3 regions of the Moorella naiadis (nom. illeg.) genome follow, and region 3 is predicted to be linked to each of the others. Evidence: riboswitches for the same ligand, from Rfam matches in the RefSeq annotation. Region 3 holds a riboswitch; each other region holds the start of a gene.

Region 1 (7,395 bases), on a different contig from region 3:
ACGCCCGGCGTTATACCATCCCCATGAACCCCAATACAGTGAACCAAGAAAAGATCAGGGGTTACTTCACCCAGGCGGTGACCAGCTGGCATGGGGAGAGCCCGGAGACCAGGGCTATGTGGAACGCGGCCGTGCGCGGCCGGCCGCTGACGGGGATGAATTACTATGTAGCTCAGTATTTCAAGTACCTCTCCGCCCACAACGATCAAGCCCCGCCTACCCCCTTCCAGCCGCCCACCCGGTCTTAAAACCATGCTGCGTTGTTACCGGTTAAAGAAGCGGTAAGTGCGGGACGCTTACCGCTTCTTTCCTCACCAGCCTATCCCTGGCTTGTATGTAGAAATCCTTAATTATTATGATGGACGGAAATTAAGATTCTACCTCGAAAATAACACCGTATACCATTTTCATCGTGCCGCGTTGGCTGCATGGACGTCGACGTAGTAAGAACCCTGCCTCCAGGCGATAAAATTGGTTAGGGAAAAACCTGTAAAAGCAGCGGGTTAATTCTGTTCTTGAATTTCACCTATCGTTTTCCTTTACATCCAGGGCCGCTTCCTTTACAAATGATAATCCGGAGAAGGCTGAGCGATGCTCGGCCCTTTTATTTTTACCGTGCTGGCAGGAAATTCCTCACCCTTTGTCGAAAAAAGTAAGGCAAAATACGGCCAAGTGTGGGGAATATTTCTATGAAGCAAATGCGAGCTGAAGAACTTGTATCCCAGGGGCAGAAGTTGCTAGCGAAAAAGGATTTTAAAGGCGCGGTAAAAACCTTTAGCGCTGCCCTGGCCAAAGAAGACGTTGTGCCGACTCGCAACAACCTGGCCTTTGCCCTCTTCCAGGCCGGTGACCCCCAGAGCGCCCTGGAGGTAATCCAGCCGACCTTCACTACGGAGGGAAGGGACAGGGGCGCCAATCCCTTTACCTATGCCCTGGCCGCCAGCATTTACGCAACCCAGGGGCAGGTCGAGACGGCCCGGCAGTACCTCAAGCAAGCGGTCCGTAGTTTTGATAGGGGCCTGGCGGAATACCATCGCAGTCGCAGCCAGGTGCCACGTTTCTTTCGGGAGTACACGGTGTTTGTCATGCGGGCGGCGGCTGCTTTGAACGATCACCACCAGGTATTGGAGCTGTATCGCCGCTGGGAGAGCTATCATGTTAACTGGGAAAACAAGTTCCTGGCCGGGGTGGCCTGTTTTAACCTGGGCCGTTATAAGCGGGCGGCGAACCTGTGGGTTTCCATAGCCGCAGAATATCCCCTGTTTGCTGCCATGCAGCAGGTGGCTTTATTGGTGGAGAGCGGCGTCATCCCGCCCTTTACCATGGGCTATAAAATGCACGATCACAAGGAACTGGGAGCAATTATCGAGGCCTGTGCCGCCGATGCAGAAGAACAGCACCGCTATCTTCAGGACGGTTATATCCTCATGGAGCTGCTTGCCTATATCCTTACGGCAGGAGAAAGGCCAGGGGTCAGTGTGGTCACCCGTTCCCTGGTAGATAACACCGGTGCCTGGGGGGAAAAGCTGAGATGGAAGATACTAGAGGCGCCCGACTTTGTGCCGGCAGCTAAAATGGCGGCGGCGGAGGCTTTCATTGAACAGGGGTTGTTAAAAGAGGGAGAGCCGATCCCTATGTTTATTAATGGGGAAAAGAGGCTCGTAGAAATCAAGAAAACTCCGGTGGTGCTGGAACCTGATCCCGAGCTGGACGTTATAGTCGAAAAGGCCTTTGCGCTGCGGGATGAAGGCCAGGTGGATGCGGCCATCAAACTGCTGCAGGACTTATTCCAGCAAGGGAAATACTACTTCCGCGCCATGATGGCCCTGGCCAATCTCCTGCGCCAGAAGGGCGAAACGGCAGAAGCCCTGCCCATTATGGCCTCCCTAAAAGAGATGGCCCCGGAAGACCCGGCGGTGCTCTTCAATTATGCCGCCTTGATGCTCCAGATGGAAAGGTACGATGAGGCCCGCGCTACCCTGGAGCAGATCGACAGGGAGGGGCTGAGTGAAGACTTTCGGCAGAAGCTGAACCTGCTGGAGCAGGAATTCCAGAAAAGGGAGCTATTCCTCAGGCTGCCTGAGGAAGCCATGAGGTTTTATGAGGAGGGAGCGCGGGAGCAAATAGAAGCCAAAACCCTCCCCCAGGACCCTTCCCTCCTGCGAGGTTTAAAGAATATGCCTGCCAACTGGCTGGACGGCGCCTGCAGCCGGTACGGCCTGGAACTGGCCCGGCTGCGGCGCGAGCGGGAAAAGCAGCTGGCGGAGTACCTTTCTTCCCACGATAACCTGGCAAAGGCTATAGGTGAGCTGGACGGGGTTGAACGGGAGTTACTGAGGTATTTGTTGCAGAAGGGCGGCTGGAGCCGGCTGAATGCTATTACCCGTATCTTCGGCTCCTTAAAAGGGGAAGGTTTCTTCTGGCAGAAGGAGCTCCCCAGGTCCCCCCTGGGCCGTCTCTGGTCGCAGGCCCTGGTAATGGTGGGCAAGGCGGACCTGGAAGGCCGCCGGGTTAAAATTGCCACTATACCTGTCGAATTGCGCCAGCCCCTTGAGGACATACTGGGATGCAGGTAACAGGGGCGTAGGATCTAACTGAGGTGAAACAATAGGGAGTAGCTGTCGAAAATCTCGGTTCCTCGCTACATCCGCTCTGCTCGCGCTGGCGGCGTAAACTGGCTGGACGGCACCTGCGACCGGTACAGCCAGCCCGGTCTTTGACACGTACAATGGTGCGGTTTCGATTGATAAAAGCCAAGAATTATCGTGTAATAATAGTACTACAGCGTAAACTTTTACCGGTGGTGTGCAAGCGGCGTAGGGGGCTCGCCGGAAAAAGAGGCTGTGCTCTTGTATTGGGGCCAGACGATTGCTAGGGTCAGGAAGCAAATTACGCTGCAGTACTAGGGATTATCCGGGCTGGCACTGCAAAAATACAGCCGCCTTACCGGTGGTATACCTTTACAAAACCGGAATCCGGTAGTAAGATTATAGTAAATTAAATCATCGCCAGGGGTGCCGCAAGGCTGAGAGGGCGTAAGGCCTAACCCGTTGAACCTGATGTGGGTAATGCCACCGTAGGGAGTTATGATGATTAGTGCGAACTAGATCGGAGCTTCCCGGCGGAAGCTCCGATTTTTGTATGGCTTAAGCCTGTACCGCCGGCCCTGCAGTAGAGTAATGCAATGAGGAGAAAGGGGGAGAGCCGTTGCAGATCCTTTTAAACGGCCGGGCCGAAGACTTGCCCGGAGGCATGACGCTGGAGCAACTGCTGATCACGAAAAACATAGCCTCTGCTGCCGTGGTGGTGGCCGTCAACTCCGAGGTAGTAAAGCGGGAGGCCTGGTGCAATTTTGTGATCAAGGAAAATGACGAGGTAGAGGTAATCAGAATCGTTGGTGGCGGTTAAAAGGCCATATCTAATTCGGAGGGGATAAACATGACCGATAAATTGATTATCGGCGATAAGGAATTGACCAGCAGGCTGTTTATCGGCACCGGTAAATTTGCCAGCCACGCAATCATGGGGGAGGCTGTGCGCCAATCTGGCACCCAGGTGGTCACCGTCGCCCTGCGGCGGGTGGACCTGGATAACCCCGGGGAGAATGAGCTGGCGTATATCCCTGCCGGCTGCACCCTGATGCCCAACACTTCCGGCGCCCGGACCGCCGCGGAGGCCATCAAAATCGCCCGCATCGCCCGGGCCGCCGGCTGCGGCGATTGGGTAAAGATCGAGGTGGTGGCCGACCAGCGCTACCTGCTGCCGGACAACATGGAGACGATTAAAGCCACCGAGGTCCTGGCTGGGGAAGGCTTTGTGGTGCTGCCCTACATGAATCCCGACTTGATGGCGGCCAAACGCTTAAAGGAAGCCGGGGCGGCGGCCGTCATGCCCCTGGGGGCCCCCATCGGCTCCAACCGGGGCCTGAAGACCCGGGAGATGATTCGTATTTTAATAGAAGAGATTGACCTACCCATTATTGTTGACGCCGGTATAGGCAAACCCTCGGAGGCGGCCGAGGCTATGGAGATGGGGGCGGCGGCGGTACTGGTGAATACTGCTATCGCCACGGCCCGGGACCCGGTGGCCATGGCCAGGGCCTTCAGCCTGGCAGTGGCGGCCGGCAGGACTGCCTACCTGTCGGGCCTGGCGCCGACCCGGGAGTTGGCCGAGGCGTCCTCGCCCTTGACCGGGTTCCTGGTTTGATCACTTCGGCTCGGGGAAGTGGTTGTGGTTTGTTATGACAAAATAAAACCTGGAGATCTAACCTATGGGCATATTATGAAAGGGGTGGTGGGAATGGGTTTTTACGAAGAGGTTTACCACCGCTATAATGGGTTTGATTTTGCGGCCTTCCTTGCCGGCAGGACTCCGGACGATGTCCGGCAGGTCCTGGCCAAAGAGCACCTGCAGCCGGCTGATTACCTGACTCTGCTCTCCCCGGCGGCCACAGGCTTCCTGGAGGAGATGGCCCAGAAGGCCCACAGCTTAACCCTAAAGAACTTCGGCCGGGTTATCTTCCTTTTTACGCCCTTGTACCTTTCGGACTTCTGCGTGAACCGCTGCGCTTATTGCAGCTTTAATGCCGGCAACAAGTTCGCCCGGACCAAGCTCACCCTGGAACAGGTTGAGGAAGAGGCCCGGGCCATCGCCGCGAGGGGGATGCGGGACATCCTCATCCTGACGGGGGAATCGCGCCAGCACAGCCCGGTGGCCTACATTAAAGATTGCGTTAGTATTTTAAAGAAGTATTTCAGCAGCGTTTGTATCGAGGTCTACCCCCTGGAGAAAGAGGAGTACCGGGAACTAGTGGCCGCCGGGGTAGACGGCCTGACCATGTTTCAGGAGGTCTACGACCCCCAGGTCTACGCCCGCTATCACCGCGGTCCCAAGAGCAATTACCCCTACCGGCTGGACGCCCCGGAAAGGAGCTGCTGCGCCGGGATACGGACCGTAGGGGTGGGGGCCCTCCTGGGCCTGGCCGACTGGCGCCGGGAGGCCTTTTTTACCGGACTGCACGCCGCTTATTTGCAGCATAAGTTCTGGGAGGTGCAGATCAGCATTTCCTTACCCCGCCTGCGGCCCAGTATCGGTGGCTTTCAACCGGAACACCCCGTGGATGACAAGAGTTTTGTCCAGATCCTCCTGGCTCACCGGCTGTTTTTGCCCCGGGCCGGCATCACCATTTCTACCAGGGAAAGCCCGGCGTTCCGGGATAATATCCTGCCCCTGGGGGTCACGAAAATGTCGGCAGGCTCTTCTACCAGGGTGGGGGGCTACGCCCACCCCGACGGCGCCGCGCCCCAATTCGAAATCTCCGACCCGCGCAGTGTCGCGGAGATCCGGCAGTTGCTCCTCAAAAAAGGCTATCAACCTGTCTTTGAAGACTGGCAGCAGTGGGACAGCCTGGAGAAACAGCTGTGTTCCTGAGGCGCTTTCCTGAAGCTTGTTCCACACTTGACGCGGCTGCGGGCGCCCTCCGTATTTATTTTCAGCCCACGGGTGCTCCCTCCAATTAAAAAATTGGGCGATGAAATGATGGACCTATTTCATCGCCCTTTTTATATGTGCATGAGCAGCAGTTCGATGTTTTCGTCGCCCACCTGCGATTGCGGGTCCCTATGAACACAGCGCCGACACATGAGCGCAAAACTCCCTGCAATTAATTTTTAATCGCGTAGTTTTTCTTGACGACAGCTGGCAGGATATGCTAAACTGTATTTGAGTTGAATTATTTGCCCTGGGGGGTGTAGGCGGTGGAAAAAGAGATTTATCTAAAACTCGTAACTCGGGAACTGAAACTTGAGCTGAAAGGCGAGCGGGAGCATATCAGGGAGATCCTCGAAAGCCGGTTGTACGACTTTCTGAAGACAAAAAATAATGATAGTTGCAGCCAGCGCGATGATCCTGAGATGTTGGAAAGGATCGATGCGAGCGATAACATTGCTGCTCAAGGGACGGAAAAAGAAGAAGCGGTATCTGAAACGGCGAGAACGATACCGACCATCGCTGAATTAAGAGCGAAGGCCAAGCTGAATAATAACAAAGAACTAGTTGCTTTCGTGGTATTTTATAAAGACTATTACTACAAGGAAGCGCCGACCATGGACGACATTCGCCTGATAATGAAGGATGAACTACGGGAAAAATCTACGGTAGTGGCCAGCGTAAGCACCTATCTGCAACGGGCTAAAAAAGAGGGGTGGATAGATCAGGACGGCAAGCGGTGGCGAATGACAGGCATAGGGTTACAGATTGCCAAGGGATGGTTGGGAGACGCTTGATAAAATAACATGATTAAAGATATGCTATTACAACTTGTATCGTACGTATTTTGCTATGTAGCCGTATCGATTGCAACGTAATATGGTAGAAAACGAGCCGCTAAAATACTGTATCGCCCTTTTACCGGACTTGATAAATGCCGGTTGAATGAGGATAATTGGTTTATAACGAGGGGAGGGTGACGATAATGGCTTATTACAGCTGGCTGCGGGAGAAGGAGTTGCCTCATTTATGTTGTTTAGTGCCGGTGTATGCCGACGACGGCGGCAATTATACCCAGGTATGGATGGACGATGGGCGGAAGATCATAGAGCGTTACCGTACAAAGACGTTACTTAGACATATTGCATCATATATTGGAGTTGACTTCAAACAAAAGTCGGCAGCGTGGTCGGACGATAGGAGTCGTAAGGCTATCCCTCTGATCTTTGGACCCAACATGACTATTGTTCCCCTACGTGTACGTAAGCCCAGTGGTCGTGATGCAGGAAGTACAGGCTACGTCGTTAGGGAAAAGGTAATAACATGGGACGCGATCGATGATCATGAATTTCATACAAGGATCGAGCTGGAGGGTGGCGATCATTTATTGTGCCTGCATAAACTCGACAGTTTATCTAATAGGTTGGCAGAGGCAGAGCGAGTGCGGCAGCGGAGCCGGGGAATAATAGCCGGTACGCCATCTCTGGCTAAAACCGGTGGAATGACCACCATTCAAATAAAAAATGATACCGGCGAAATCCTGGTTTTACCTTAAATTAGAAAGCACCACCTTTATCTCCTTAAATGTAGAGGTGGTATAATTGCGCTTTATAGTCGATGAATGCACTGGGCAAGGTCCTGGCCTTGCCTTTTTATATTTTTGGGACATTAACCGCATGGGAAAAAGGAACTTGCCGAGTTGTGTCGAATAGAAGTCATTGGGTAACGCTGGTATATTTAGTAGAAGGGAGTAAACAACATTTCCATGAATGTTCCACCTGCCGAAACAGCACCGCTATATGACGACGAAATAGATCTGCGGGAGCTCTTATTAGTTCTCTGGCGCCAGCGGGTGCTGATTGCTGTTGTTACTTTGATTGCCGCGGTGGCTGCCGTCCTGGCGAGCCT
Region 2 (7,395 bases), on a different contig from region 3:
TATCGAAGGCTACGGTAAACGCCGTAACATTTATTCGGCCCGGCTGATAGAGCTTTCTTACGACCTGCCTATTATTATAGAGGCAGTGGATCAAGCTGAAAAAATTGCTACTGTCTTGCCCCAGGTGCAAACGATGGTAACCCACGGGCTGATAACGGTGTCTGATGTAGAGATTATTTGGCGGGATGAAGGCGCTAAAAACACCAGCAAACCCAACCTTGAATAGATAAAATACCTAACGTCCCGAGGCACAGAAAAGAATACCTGGAACAGGTGCCCGGCCATGTTGGCTGGTAATAAAAGGGACAAGGTTCGAGTTAAATATCGGGATTTATATCACCCAATGTAAACACCCCGCGCCAGCGACAACATCAAAGTGAGCCTCGCCAGCACGGGGATCGAGTATTAACATCATCTGGCGACAAGGGAGGACCGGCTATCTAGCATTCATCTACCGGTTTCCCCAGGTATTTCCCGACCAGGCGCATGGCGCAGAAGTCGCCGCACATGGAACAGGCAACGGCAGCATCCTCATTGCGATTCTGGCGATACCGGCGGGCTTTTTCCGGATCCAGGGCCAGTTCCAACTGGCGCTGCCAGTCTAGGGCCTTGCGGGCTCGGGCCATTTCCCTATCCCATTCCCAGGCGCCTGGTAATCCTTTCGCCAGGTCGGCTGCGTGGGCGGCAATGCGGGCAGCGATGACACCTTCCCTAACATCGGCCAGGGTAGGGAGGCCAAGGTGTTCGGCCGGGGTGACGTAGCAGATAAAGTCGGCCCCGGCTGTGGCCGCCAGGGCACCGCCAATAGCGGCGGTAATGTGATCGTATCCTGGGGCGACATCGGTAACCAGGGGTCCCAGGACATAAAAGGGTGCCTCGTGGCAGAGCCTTTTTTCCAGGAGGATATTGGCCTGGACCTGGTTTATAGGCACATGGCCGGGTCCCTCCACCATGGCCTGGACACCGGCCTCCCGGGCCCGATCCACCAGTTCGCCCAGGATAATGAGTTCTTGAACCTGGGCCCGGTCGGTGGCATCGGCCAGGCAGCCGGGCCGCAGACCATCCCCCAGGCTCAGGGTGACGTCATAGCGGTGGGCGATCGCCAGCAGGCGATCATACTGGGCGTAGAGGGGGTTCTCCTGTTCGTTATGCAGCATCCAGCCCGTTAAAAAGGAACCTCCCCGGCTGACGATATCCGTAAGGCGGCCTTCCTGGCGCAGGCGGTCGACTACTTCCAGGGTGACGCCGCAGTGCACGGTAATAAAGTCGACGCCGTCGGCTGCCTGGACTTCGATTACCTCGAAAAGATCATCGGCGGTCATCTTTACCAGGGCATCATAGCGCTCCTGGGCCTCCACTGTGGCCTGGTAAATAGGAACGGTGCCGACGGCAACCGGAGCCTGGGCGAGGACCTGGCGCCGGCAGTCGTTAATATTGCCGCCGGTACTCAGGTCCATGACGGCATCGGCTCCGGCTTCCAGGGCTACACGTAGTTTCTCCAGCTCGGGTTCGATTTCAGGATAGGCCGTAGACGTACCCAGGTTGGCGTTGACCTTCGTTTTTAGACCCTTACCGATACCGCATGGTTGGAGGTGGCGGTGATTGGTGTTGGCCGGGATCACCACCCGGCCGGCGGCTACTTCGGCCATTAAATCTTCTGCTTTTACCCCTTCTTTGGCAGCCACTTGTTCCATGGCCCTGGTTACCTGTCCCACCTGGGCTGCTTCCAGTTGCGTCATTTTTTTGACCCCCTTTGAAATTCCTGCCCTGGAGGTAGCATCTTTTATCGCTTTTAACCCTTTGCTGCTACCCTGGGGCAGCTATTAGGTAAAATAAAAGATCACCTGGCAAGCGGTGATCTTTAAAAAACCTCTCTCCCCGCTTTCCTACGCTGGTATGACCCAGATCAGGTTCCAAGGGTTAGTGCTATCCAGCACTTCTCAGCCCGCACGGGCACCCCGGGGGTAAATATTAAGTTTTTAGGCCTTAGTTTGCTGATTTTTGTCTGGTTTAGTTATTATATAGATATTCGCCGCCGAAAAGCTATTTCCTGCCGGCGCGATGGTTCTTTTTGCCTACCAGGAAAGAAGCCGGCTGCATGGCAAGGCCCCTTACCGGGGCTTCAGCTTTAATTTAGTAGAACTTTTTCCGGTCTAAATACTCATGCATAAGATTCAGGGTCTCGCCGAAACGCTGGAAGTGGACTACTTCCCGCTCCCGCAGCCATTTTAGGGCGTTAGAGACATCAGGATCATCGGACAGGTTAATCAGATATTCATAAGTTGAACGGGCCTTCTCCTCGGCAGCCATGTCCTCGTGCAGGTCAGTGACCGGGTCGCCCTTGGACTGGATATAACTGGCGGTCCAGGGGGCACCGGCGGCGTTGACGAAGTAGAGGGCGCGGTCATGGTCGGCGTAGTAGTCGTCCAGGCCCGCCCTTTTTATTTCCTCGATAGAAGCATCCTTAATCAGATTATAGACCAGGGTGGCCACGATCTCCATATGGGCCAGCTCTTCAGTCCCGATATCCGTCAGCACCCCCTTGGCCTGGGGGATGGGCATGGTGTAACGCTGGGTCAGGTAGCGCAGGGAAGCTGCCAATTCCCCGTCCGGCCCGCCATATTGAGTTATTATCTCCTTGGCCAAACGAGGATTGGGGCCGCCAACGCGTACCGGGTACTCCAGTTTTTTTTCATAAATCCACATTTTTATCCCTCCGCCTAAAAGATCGTTTCCCAGGGCCAGGGTTCCTCAATCCACCGCCAGGCCCGGGGGCTGGGCGAATAGCCGTAATTGGTCAGGGGACCATAGAGGGCTTCATATTCCTTTTTCGCCACGGCTAGGGCCTCGCTGGTGGCATTATAATCGGCCAGGGCGCGGTAATCATCCGGGTGGGTGTCCAAATAAAGGTTAAAGTCCACACAGGTAAACTCCAGGGCCATGATATTCCGGAGCATATTTAAACGCTGGGCATCCATGTTTTCTCCCTCCGCCGTGTTTTTCTAAGGTGTGCGCCGGTGCTGGTAGGGCATAAAGAGATCGGGGAAAATCGTTCCCCTGATCAGGCCCTCCATCGGCTCCCAGCGGTTTGTAAAACGCTGCCAGGGCACGTAGGCCCGGGCTAGGTGGCAAGAAAAAGATTGTTTGTCAACCTGATCATCACCGGGACGGACGGTAATACTACGCTTACCCTGTTGTTCGGTAGCCATAATAAACCACCTCTCAATTATTCTTCTGTCTTTTATTGGCACGCCTCCGGGGTGATAACCATGGAAAAATGCTAATTTATAATATGCTGGTTGCCGGAGGAAGGGTTACTAGAAACCAGGTTTTTTGTTAACCGTATCCATGTAAAGTCGGTGTAAATCCGGTCTATATACCCTCTGTTATCACCATAAAAAAACGTCGGGCATTCGTTGGCCCTGGGTCTGGTAAATTGGCCCTGGCCAGGGGCGACAAATGATCATAGAGAGTTTGTTTATAGCTACAAAAGGCAGGGGTAAGGTTTGATGGGGGTGACAAAGGGAAGACCTGCAGGCTTGTTGAAACTCATGATGTGAACGTTAGCACAGTCGTGAAAGCGGGTTGAAACAGTGTTGGAGTCGGCGGTGATTCTGGCCTGGCATTTTCACCGCCTGGCAATGCGACCGTTGGGTTATAACAGAACTATTGCAGCCCCTGGTTAATCCCCGGGATATCCCATATAAAAGTTTTTTTGGAGGTGAGGGAGGATGAGTAGTATTATCGACAAAGCCCTGGAATACAAAATGAACCGCCGGGCTTTCTTAAAATCTACCGCCGTTGCTTCCGCGGCCCTTACCCTGGCCGGCTGCAGCAACGGGCTAACGCAAGTCTCCAAGACACAGGCAACCAAACTGGTAGAAAAGGAGGGCCAGTGGCTTAGCGCCGCCTGCTGGCACAACTGCGGCGGCCGCTGTCTGAATAAAGCCTATGTTGTCGACGGGGTGGTGCTACGCCAAAAAACCGACGATACCCACCCCGACAGCCCCGACTTCCCCCAGCAGCGGGGGTGCGCCCGGGGTCGTGCTCAGCGCAAGCAAGTCTTTGCTGCCGACCGCTTGAAATACCCCATGAAACGCAAGCACTGGGCTCCCGGCGGCGGCCAGAAGGAATTGCGGGGCCAGGACGAATGGGTGCGTATCTCCTGGGACGAAGCCCTGGATATCGTTGCCGGCGAGATTAAACGTATCAAGGAAAAGTATGGCAACCGGGCCATCTTTGTCGGCGGCGGTAATGAGATTAGCAATATCCTAGCCCTCTATGGTGGCTACGTCTCCCACTGGGGTACAACCTCCTGGGGTTCCTGGCGGTATGGTGGAGACATTATCGGCCTGGCCGACGGCTATTTTAAGTTCAGCCATAATGACCGCTTTGATCTGCGTAATTCTCAGCTTATTGTCCTCTGGGGGGCTAATCCGGGCTGGAGCAGCCTGGGGACGCCGCCTTATAATTACCTCCAGGCGAAAAAGGCGGGGGCTAAATTTATAATCATCGATCCCATTTATACCGAGGCCGCCCGAGTGCTTGGTGACGAGTGGATTCCCATCCAGCCGAATACGGATCACGTCATGCTCCTGGGCATGGCCTATACCCTGATTAAAGAAGACGACCCGGCAACCAACCCGTTAATTGACTGGGATTTCTTGAACCGCTGCACCGTAGGCTTCGATGCTGACCATATGCCGTCGGGGGCCGACCCGAAGGAGAACTTTAAGGACTACGTCCTGGGGACTTACGACGGCGTGCCCAAGACGCCGGAATGGGCAGCGGCCATCTGCGGCGTTGAACCCCTGAAAATCCGCGCATTGGCCCGGGAGATAGCTACGACTAAAAGGGTGGCCCTTCTTACCGGTTGGGCTCCGGCCCGGGTCCACAACAGCGACTCCTGGCCGCAGATGTTTATGACTTTCGGCTGCATGACGGGTCATATCGGCCAGCCAGGTCGCATGACGGGTGTCAGCTGCCACCAGAATGCCAGCAACGGCGGGCCGCCCCTGGTAACCCCCGGTAAAAACGGCCTACCCGTCATTAAAAACCCTGTCTCCGACAGTATTAACGACAGTGAGATGTGGGACGCCATCCTTAACGGAAAATATACCGCTGCTTATAACGACGTCCGGGATGTCAACATCCAGATGATTTACCACGGTTGGGGTGCGACTTTGCAGACCAGGGACGGGATGACCAAAGGAATCGCGGCCCACCGTAAGGTGGAGTTTGTGGTTTCCCATTCCCAGTTCTTGACCACCAACTCCCGCTATGCTGACGTGGTGCTACCGGTTACCACCGAGTGGGAACGGGAGGGGGGGCTCCTGGTCGGGAACCGGGAAATCTTAATCTATTACACTAAAATAACTAAACCCCTCTTCGAAACCCGGGATGATCAGTGGATCGCCATTGAGCTGGCTAAGCGACTGGGTATTGATCCAGCTAAAGCCTATCCTATTTCTCCCAAACAGCAACTCTTTAACCAGCTGGCCGGGGCGCAGGTCATGAAAGAGGATGGCTCCGACTTTGAAAAGCTGCTGACCATTACGGTCGCAGATATCGCGGCTATGGGTGTCCAGGGCGAGCCCCAGCAGGGCCGGATTACTTTACAGGAATTCAAAGAGAAGGGGATTTACCAGGTGCCCCGGAAACCGGGCGATAAGCTGGGCTTTATCTACCTCCAGGACTTCCGCCGGGATCCCCAGGCCCACCCGGTAAAAACCGCCACCGGTAAACTGGAGATCTACTCCCAGGCCTTGGCCAAAATGGTAAGGGATAAAGGCTGGACGGAAATCAAGCCCATTCCAACTTACAATCCGCCCCGGGAGGGTTATGAGGATACCTTCACCGACTGGGATAAAAAGGTGAAGGGTGATTATCCCCTACAGATGGTTACGCCCCATTATCTGCGGCGTTCCCATTCGGTTTTCGACAACATCCCCTGGTTACGTGAGGCCTTCCTGGATCATGTACTGATGAATCCAGTCGACGCAGTCGAAAGGGGGATAAAGGAAGGGGATACAATCCTTATAACCAGTCGCCACGGTAAGAGCCTGCGGCCGGTGCATTTGACAGAAAGGATTATGCCTGGAGTAATTGCCTTGCCCCACGGTGCTTGGGTCGAGATGGATGAGAAAACTGGTGCGGACAAAGCAGGCGCAGACAATATCCTCTGTGGAGCCATCCCCACCGGTCAGGGGATCTCGGGATGGAATTCCTGCAACGTTCAGGTGGCCAAATGGACCGGATCGCCCCTGCCGCCTGACGACAAATGGCCCCTGCGCATCGTTTTTTAGGAGGTGGGCTTATGTCCCAGCTTGGTTTTTATTACGACATGACAGTTTGCATCGGGTGCAAGACCTGCCAGATCGCCTGCAAGGATAAAAACAACCTGGAGGTGGGAGTCCTTTACCGCCAGGTCTATACCTTGGAAGGTGGGAAATTCCCCCATCCCTGGTTTTATCACATTTCCCTGGGATGTAACCACTGCGCCCAGGCGCCCTGCGTTAAAAACTGCCCCACCGGGGCCCTCTATAAACGGGCAGATGGCATAGTTATACAGGATAACGACAAGTGCATCGGTTGCCGCTACTGTGTCTGGTCCTGCCCCTACGGCGCACCCCAGTATATTGAATCTGAAGGTAAAGTGGGTAAATGCAACCTTTGCGCCGACTTAATCGATAAGGGAGAAAAACCGGCCTGTGTCGCTGCTTGTATGATGCGCGCCCTGGATTTCGGCGATATTGAGGAACTACGGCAAAAATACGGCGGCACGGCAGATATTCAAGGTCTGCCGGATTCCCGCATTACCCATCCCTCCCTTATCATTAAAGCGGCTGCCGAGGCAAGGAAATAAGTACTACGTCAACAAAACAAAAGACGGGACTGCAGGTTGACATCATGACCAGAGGGATGTCGTAGACAAGGTAAAATAGTAACAGGTTAGACAGTTGGGTTAGGTTAAGTAACCAAATGTGGATGTTAACCCAGTCCAAAAGGAAAGGAGAGGAAGTATGGCTGAGGATACAAGGCTGTGGCTCAAGCCCATTTCCCGACGCAAGTTTTTAGCACTCGGCGCCGCCGCCACTGGCGGGGCGGTGGCCCTGGCGACTATATCCTGGGACCGCCAGGCCGGGGCAGTCCCGGGAGGAGGAATTTCAGAGGCCGGGGAAACAGTCGTCCCCACCAGTTGCGTGCATAATTGTGGCGGCCGCTGTCCCCTGTATGCCCATGTAAAAGAAGGGGTGGTAACCTGGTTTACCCCCGATCAAGAGAGAAACGACAGTCCTGACTTCCCCCAGGCCCGAGCCTGCCTGCGGGGACGGGCTCAACGCAAACGCCTTTATCATCCTGACCGGCTAAAGTACCCTATGAAGCGGGCGGGTA
Region 3 (7,395 bases):
TAGAGATTTTTGTCAAAGGGGTAAAAAACCGCCCCCGGGGGCGATTTTTTTACCTATTTACCTTCGTGCTGCCGGGTGATCCCCGGCCGCCAGGCGGGTTGCCGGTAAAAGAACATGGCGACATAATAAACGCCTCCGGTAACCACCAGGCTGGGCACCGACGCCCCCAGGGGAAAGCCGGTCCGGGTCAGCCACTGGAAGAACAGGAAGCCCAGGAGCCAGATAATAACGGCTGCCAGGTTGACGCCGCCGGTATACCAGAAGGCTCCCCGGCCAAAGAGATTATCGACCTCCAGGCGACCGCGTCGGTAGATAAAGTAATCGGTGAGAACGATGCCAAAGAGGGGGCAAAAGGCTCCGCCGATGAGGAGCAGGAAGTTTTCGTAGGCCTCCATGGGGAATAAAAGGGCGATTAGGGTCCCGGCCAGGCCGACGGCCATGGTGGTGTGCCGCTCATTCCAGCCGCTAAAGAGGTCCAGGCTGGAAATGGCCGCCGAGTAGACGTCCATAAAGGTCGTGGTAACGGTGGAGAAGAAGATGATATAAAGGGCGGGTAAGCCCAGGCCTAGGCCCAGCATCATGGGGATGGGGTCGGCACTGCCCGTTGCCAGGGTAGCCCCCAGGCCCAGGATATACATCCAGCTACTAGCTAGGAAATACCCCAACCAGCTGCCAGCGAAGCTGCTGCCATTATCCCGGGCAAAGCGGCTGTAGTCGGCGGCCAGGGGCAACCAGGAGAGGGGCATGGCAATGACCAGGTCCGTCGCCAGGCCGAAGCCCAGGCTACCGTCACTTCCTGTCGCCCAGAGGTGTCCCCAACCCGGTCCCCGGAAGATAACATAAGTCATGTACAGGGAGAAAAGGATTAACAGGGTGGTCACCAGTTTCTGCAGCCGGGGCCAGGAATAGCGGCCGGCCCAGGCCCAGGCAGTGGTAGCCAGGCCGATGATTACGGTCCAGAGCTGCAGGTAGGAGGCTCCCAGGTAGTGCTGGCCTAGGCTGTCGGCGGCCCGGGCGGCCACGATCAGCATAATGGCCGTCCAGCCGATAAGTTGGAGGATATTAAGGAGGGCCCCCAGGTAGGAACCCCGGACGCCAAAGGCCGGCCGGGTGGAGACCATGGCTGGTATACCATAACTACTGCCAATAAGGCCCCCGGCGGCGAAGAGACTGTTGCCGATCAGGTGCCCCACCAGGATGGCCAGGATTCCCATCCCGAAACCCAGGGGGGCCAGGAAACCGCCGGCCATGATCTCGGCCAGGGAAATGCCGGCGCCGGCCCAGAGCAAGAAAAAGTCCAGACCATTCATGGTTCTTTCACCGGGCGGGATCGGGGTGATGTTATTACTCACAGTTCTCAACTCCTTCAGGGTGGCAGCCGTAAAAAATACCGGCGTAGAGCCGGCAACGCTGACACCCCCATCCTTACGGGGCAGGAGTAACGCCAGCGGCCGTTCCCTACGGTGGGATTATCCACGTCAGGTTCCGGGGTTTGGGGCTTATCCCCATCTCAGCTATAAGCTCCCCCACGGTCGCCACCAAATTTTACAATTATTTTAACTCCTGTTGTTCCCCAAAGTCAAGGACCGGCAGCAGCAGGATATTCAGGTTTAGTGTCGAAAAAGCTTAAACATGCCTGATTAGGGCCAAAGCGAGGATCGCAGCTGGAGACGACTAGGTCGCCCCAAAATGTTATCAGCAACTATGCAGGTTTGCAGCGTAACCGGAACATGCTAGGGATAGAGTTGCGGCAACCTGTGGAGCGGAGATGATTAGATGCCGTTAGACGAAGGTAATTTTGAAACAGCTTACCTGGGACTGGGGTCAAATCTGGGGAACCGGGAAGAAAACATGAAAAAGGCAGTGGCTTTATTGGATGCCACCCCGGGTATCGAGGTTGAACGGCTATCCTCCTGGTATGAAACCGCCCCGGTGGGTAAAACCGACCAGGGGTGGTTTTTAAACAGCGCCGCCCGAATCAAGACCACCATGCCGGCCAGGGAATTATTAAGGGCCGTCCTGGCGGTGGAACAGCAACTGGGCCGGGTGCGGCGGGAACGCTGGGGGCCGCGGACCATTGATATCGATATTCTGCTCTATGATGATATCAACGTCACCGAACCTGATTTGGAGATCCCCCACCCTCGCATGCTGGAGCGGGCTTTCGTTTTAATACCCCTCGCGGAGATCGCCCCGGATCTCATCCTGCCGGACGGGCGGCGGGCGGCCGTAGCGGCCAGGGACAACTTCCCCGGCCAGGAAGTATTGCTCTATACCGGCGGCAGGTGATACAATAAAGCTGGAAGTAAGGTTAACCATAGCGGGAGACTGTGGACGAACCCCTACTTTTTAGAGCGGGCAGCCAGGGTCCGGATATCAAGGGCGTGACCAGCCAAGGAGCGCACCTATTAGCTATGACGGATCCCGGCCGCGAAAATTTAATCCGCCTACCCGGTTCGTAAAGCTGTTTACTGCTCATATTAAAACTGTATATAACTCTAGACCGCTTGGATCATATGGGGACCGAGACGGGTAAAGGGGCAGGGAGCTCCCGGCAACTCGTCGGGAGCTTTTTCTTTACTGGGGAAAGGGATGAGATAATGCGCGTCGGGATTATCGGCGCCGGTCCTGTAGGCACAGGGATGGGTATACTCCTCAGCCGGCGCGGCTACACCATTACCGGCGTTGCCAGCCGGACCCGGGCTTCCGCCCAACGGGCGGCCCACAGGCTGGCTTGCCCTGTCTTTACCGAACCGGCGGCCCTGGCGCGGCTGGTCGAAGTAGTCTTGATAACCACCACCGACCGGGCCATTGGCCCGGTAACCCTGGCTATCGCCCGCCAGGGAGGTTTTCACCCCGGGCAAACGGTGATTCATATGAGCGGTTCCCTGACTACGGCCGTCCTGGAACCAGCCAGGGAGGCTGGCGCCAGGGTTTTATCCCTCCATCCCCTCCAGTCCTGCGCCGATGCCGACCGGGCCGTGACCAACCTGCCCGGGTCAGTTTTCAGCCTAGAGGGTGATGCGGAAGCCTTAACTTTGGGCCGGCAACTGGTTAACGACCTGGGGGGCGAGTATTTTATCATTAAGCCGGAGGCTAAACCCCTGTACCATGCCGCTGCCTGCGTCGCCTCCAATTACCTGGTCAGCCTGGTCGATTTAAGTTACCGGCTGATGCAGGCCGCCGGGATGGAACCGGCAATGGTTGTCAGGGCACTGGCGCCACTAATTGAAGGCACCTGGGGTAATATTAAAGAAAAGGGAACTACCCTGGCCCTGACCGGGCCCATTGCCCGGGGTGATGGAGAAACGATAGCCGATCACTTGCAGGCTATGGCCGTCAAAGCCCCAGAACTGGACGAAATTTACCGGGCCTTGGGCCGCTACACCATCGAGGTGGCCGTCCGTAAAGGCAGCATTGAAGCTCACCAGGCCGCCGGACTGGAGGCAATCCTGGCTCCGCCCGGGGGCCGGTAAAAGAAGGAGGGGCCGGCGGGTACAGGCGGAAGGCTGGAGGCGACTTAGTTCGCGGCGTAGAGCAAACTCAGCGAAGCCGCACCGAGGCGGCGGTGAACGGGATGGCACCCATTTCATTTTGGAGGAGATGGCCACCTTGAAGTTACTGGAGACCATAGAAGCCGTCCACAATTATGTAAATACTGCCCGGCGGCTGGGCCGGAGTATCGGCCTGGTGCCCACCATGGGCTACCTGCACGCGGGTCACCTGAGCCTGGTCCGTAAGGCCCGGGAACAGAACGACGTAGTGATCATGAGCATTTTTGTCAACCCGACCCAGTTTGGCCCCGAGGAGGATTTTTCCCGCTATCCCCGTGACCTCGAGCGTGACCAGGAGTTGGCAGCCGGAGCTGAGGTGGACGCTATCTTTGCTCCCCCAGTGGCAGAAATGTACCCCGAGGGATATGCCACCTATGTGCAGGTCGAAGGCTTAACGGAGGTCCTCTGCGGGGCTTCCCGGCCTGGGCATTTTCGCGGTGTGACCACGGTAGTCAGCAAGCTTTTTAACATCGTTCAGCCTGACCGGGCCTACTTTGGCCAGAAGGACTACCAGCAGGCCCAGGTTATCAAGAGAATGGTCCGGGACCTGAACTTCCCCGTGGAGATTATTACCGTGCCCATTGTCCGCGAAGCCGATGGCCTGGCCATGAGTTCGCGCAATAAATACCTGACGCCGGAGCAACGCCGTAGCGCCCTGGCCCTGTACCGCGCCTTGAACCTGGGGGCCGGTATAATCAAATCAGGTGAACGCCGGGCTGCGGCCGTCAGGAAGGCCATGGAAACAGAGATCACCGCCCAGCCTCAAACCCGCATTGATTATATCGCTGTCAGCGACGCCGATACCCTGCAGCCCCTGGAGGAGATCGCCGGGCGGGTCCTCCTGGCGTTGGCGGTCTGGGTGGGTAATACCCGCCTCATTGATAATCTAATCCTGGAGGTGAAGGACGATGTGGCGCATTATGATGAAAAGTAAACTCCACCGGGCGACGGTGACCGAAGCCAACCTGAATTACGTCGGCAGCATTACCATTGATAGCGACCTGCTGGCCGCAGCAGATATTTTACCCAATGAGAAGGTCCAGGTGGTAGATAATAACAATGGTGCCCGCCTGGAAACCTACGCCATCCCCGGACCGGCCGGAAGCGGGGTTATCTGCGCCAACGGCGCTGCTGCCCGGTTGGTGCAGCCAGGGGATATTGTGATCATTATTGCTTATGGTATCTTTGACGACCGGGAGGCCCCTAACTACCGGCCCCGGGTTATCTTCCTGGATGCAAATAATAAAATAGCCTCCATTAAGGATGAACAGGCGGGCCAGGTTTGGGTTTAGCCCGTTACACCGCGCTGGCAGCGGCCGGAATTTTAACAACCGGCGCCTTCTCGCATTAAACTTCGGGAAGCGCTGCCGGAAGCCGGGCTTCTATCCGGCGGTGTATATGTTAACCTGCTGGAGAAAGTAATAGTTGACAACCATAAAAAGGAAGATTACAATATAAATATGGCTATAGAAGGCAGCAAACAACAAGTGCTGGATTTCCTGCGCCGCCACCGCCAGGAATACATCTCCGGGGAGGAACTGAGCCGGGACCTGGCTATCTCCCGGACGGCCGTCTGGAAGCATATTCAATCCCTGCGCCAGGAAGGCTACCAGATTGACGCCCAAACTAGGCGGGGTTACTGCCTGCTGGCAACCCCTGATTGCTTTTACCCTGAGGAGGTGGCCGCCGGCCTGGAAACCTCCTGGTTAGGGCGGAGCCTCTATTACTATGAGGAGGTAGGTTCTACCAACCAGGTGGCCAAGGAGCTGGCCGATGAAGGCGCACCGGAGGGGACGGTTGTCATTGCCGATTGCCAAACCGGCGGCCGGGGTCGGCGCGGCCGTAATTGGCTGTCCCCGGCCCGTAAAGGCATATGGTTTTCGGTGATCCTCAGGCCCCGGGTGGCGCCGGTCCAGGCCCCCCAGTTAACCCTCCTGGCTGCCGTGGCAGTTACAGCTGCTGTCCGGGAGCGGACGGGATTGCCCCTGGGCATCAAGTGGCCCAATGATCTTTTGGCCGGCGGGCGTAAAGTCTGCGGCATCCTGACGGAAATCAAGGCGGAGATCGACGTCGTCGAGTATATCGTCCTGGGGGTGGGCCTCAACGTTAACCTGGAGGCCGGTGATTTCTGCCCGGAAGTCAGGCCTACGGCTACTTCCTTATACCTGGAAATGGGCCGGCCAGTGAAACGCCTGCCTTTATTCCGGCGGATTTTATACCAGCTGGAGAAGTGGTACGAGCGCTGGCAGGAAGAGGGCTTCACCCCGGTGCGCACTGCCTGGAAAGAGGCCAGTGTCACCCTGGGGCGGGAGGTCCAGGTAAACTCCTGGCGAGAGAATTTTCACGGCCTAGCCATCGATATTGACGACGAAGGGGCCCTCCTGGTCCGGGACGCCGGTGGCCAACAGCGGCGGTTTAACTCCGGCGAGGTGAGCCTGCGGCCGGTATAACGACCAGAATGAGGTGTTTTTACCTAATATGTTAACCTACATAGCTATGTTGGGTTAACATTAATTCTCCTGAATCCCATTAAAAATTCCACCTCTCACTTCCCCCATCTTATTTTAAAGGAGTGTTTTTATGCGTACCCGCGATATCACCCTGGTAGCCCTTTTGGCCGCCCTGGTAGCTGTTTTGGCCCAGATCTCCATCCCTTTGCCCTTCACCCCTGTGCCCATCACCGGTCAGGTCCTGGGGGTCCTCCTGGCCGGGGCCATCCTGGGCAAAAACAAAGGTACCTTGGCCATGGTGGTCTACCTGCTCCTGGGGGCCATTGGCCTGCCGGTCTTCGCCCGGGGCGGTGCCGGGCTGGCGACCTTCGCCAGCCCCTCAGGGGGGTATCTCTGGGGCTTCATCCTGGGGGTTTACGCCATGGGCCTGATCCTGGAGAGGGGACACTCCGAGCCCGGCTACCCGCGCCTGATTGCCGGGATGCTCCTCTGCCTGGTCGTCGTCTATACCCTGGGTACCCTCCAGCTTATGGCCCTCCTTCATGTTAACCTGGTCAAAGGGCTGCTCCTGGGCGTCATCCCCTACATTCCCCTAGACCTGGCCAAACTGATCCTGGCGGCAGCAGTTAGTTACCGGGTCCGCCGGGCCCTGCGCCAGGCTGGCTTTCTAGTTCCCAGGGAAGCCCGGAGGCAGCCCTGATGCAGGTCCGGGCCCATCATCTTCTCTGCGCCTGCCAGTTCCGGGGTTACGGCTACAGCCCGGCCTTCGTTCGGCAGGTAAGCCGGATTCTGTTGTTATGGCAGCACCGCCCGGGCCTGCTGCTGACCATTACCAGGAAACCCGATGCCTGGTGTCGGGCCTGCCCCCGCCAGGGTACCTCCAGTTGTCATCATGCCGGGGCCAGGGACGCCAAGGTCCTGGACACCCTAGGCTTATCAACCGGTACCCGCCTGGAGGTTGCAGCAGCCCGGCAGTTGGTGACGGCGAAGATTGATGCCCGGGCCGCAGGTCTAATCTGCCAGGGTTGCTCCTGGCTGGACGGCGGTTATTGCCGGTGGTAAACCTGGCGCTGCCTGGCCACAGCTTCGCGCCAAGTTTACTTACGTTACAAACTAAAGCCGTCTTTTGCCTATAGTTCACCGGCCTCCTGCCTTAGCCAGCATTTTTATTGGCCACCGGCGAGGGTGTTAGCTTCCACGAGGTACCATTATCAACGACCCCTGCGGGGGTCTATTTTTTTGCCCGGGAAGAGGATAAATCAGGACGTTGTGGAATAATTGAAAAAGGCCCTTGTTCGAAAGGAGAGATAAATATGCTATTGGCTATAGATGTAGGCAATACGAATATCGTTATGGGGATATTTGCCGGGCGGGAATTAAAGTGTCACTGG

The links. A riboswitch is a leader RNA that binds a small molecule or an ion and turns the genes downstream of it on or off. The one in region 3 is predicted to bind thiamine pyrophosphate.
Region 1: it holds a riboswitch for thiamine pyrophosphate, as region 3 does, so the genes downstream of both, thiS (sulfur carrier protein ThiS) here and cytX (putative hydroxymethylpyrimidine transporter CytX) in region 3, are expected to answer to the same signal.
Region 2: it holds a riboswitch for thiamine pyrophosphate, as region 3 does, so the genes downstream of both, thiC (phosphomethylpyrimidine synthase ThiC) here and cytX (putative hydroxymethylpyrimidine transporter CytX) in region 3, are expected to answer to the same signal.

What each region holds. Positions count from the first base shown of each region.
Region 1 covers NZ_JAXGFQ010000019.1:5,795-13,189, forward strand. The annotation lists gene SDD30_RS12005 (hypothetical protein) at 1-248, shown strand, start outside; gene SDD30_RS12010 (tetratricopeptide repeat protein) at 690-2,576, shown strand; TPP riboswitch at 3,001-3,100, shown strand; gene thiS (sulfur carrier protein ThiS) at 3,208-3,408, shown strand; gene SDD30_RS12020 (thiazole synthase) at 3,439-4,206, shown strand; gene thiH (2-iminoacetate synthase ThiH) at 4,300-5,430, shown strand; gene SDD30_RS12030 (hypothetical protein) at 5,757-6,284, shown strand; gene SDD30_RS12035 (hypothetical protein) at 6,473-7,042, shown strand; gene SDD30_RS12040 (Wzz/FepE/Etk N-terminal domain-containing protein) at 7,253-7,395, shown strand, end outside.
Region 2 covers NZ_JAXGFQ010000020.1:18,274-25,668, forward strand. The annotation lists gene SDD30_RS12330 (DUF190 domain-containing protein) at 1-226, shown strand, start outside; gene thiC (phosphomethylpyrimidine synthase ThiC) at 441-1,739, opposite strand; TPP riboswitch at 1,864-1,971, opposite strand; gene SDD30_RS12340 (manganese catalase family protein) at 2,134-2,706, opposite strand; gene SDD30_RS12345 (spore coat protein CotJB) at 2,721-2,978, opposite strand; gene SDD30_RS12350 (spore coat associated protein CotJA) at 3,003-3,209, opposite strand; gene SDD30_RS12355 (dimethyl sulfoxide reductase subunit A) at 3,732-6,305, shown strand; gene SDD30_RS12360 (DMSO/selenate family reductase complex B subunit) at 6,317-6,865, shown strand; gene SDD30_RS12365 (DMSO/selenate family reductase complex A subunit) at 7,023-7,395, shown strand, end outside.
Region 3 covers NZ_JAXGFQ010000007.1:132,007-139,401, forward strand. The annotation lists gene cytX (putative hydroxymethylpyrimidine transporter CytX) at 54-1,352, opposite strand; TPP riboswitch at 1,439-1,538, opposite strand; gene folK (2-amino-4-hydroxy-6-hydroxymethyldihydropteridine diphosphokinase) at 1,777-2,289, shown strand; gene SDD30_RS06750 (Rossmann-like and DUF2520 domain-containing protein) at 2,601-3,476, shown strand; gene panC (pantoate--beta-alanine ligase) at 3,613-4,488, shown strand; gene panD (aspartate 1-decarboxylase) at 4,463-4,846, shown strand; gene SDD30_RS06765 (biotin--[acetyl-CoA-carboxylase] ligase) at 5,015-6,004, shown strand; gene SDD30_RS06770 (biotin transporter BioY) at 6,135-6,704, shown strand; gene SDD30_RS06775 (DUF1284 domain-containing protein) at 6,704-7,066, shown strand; gene SDD30_RS06780 (type III pantothenate kinase) at 7,318-7,395, shown strand, end outside.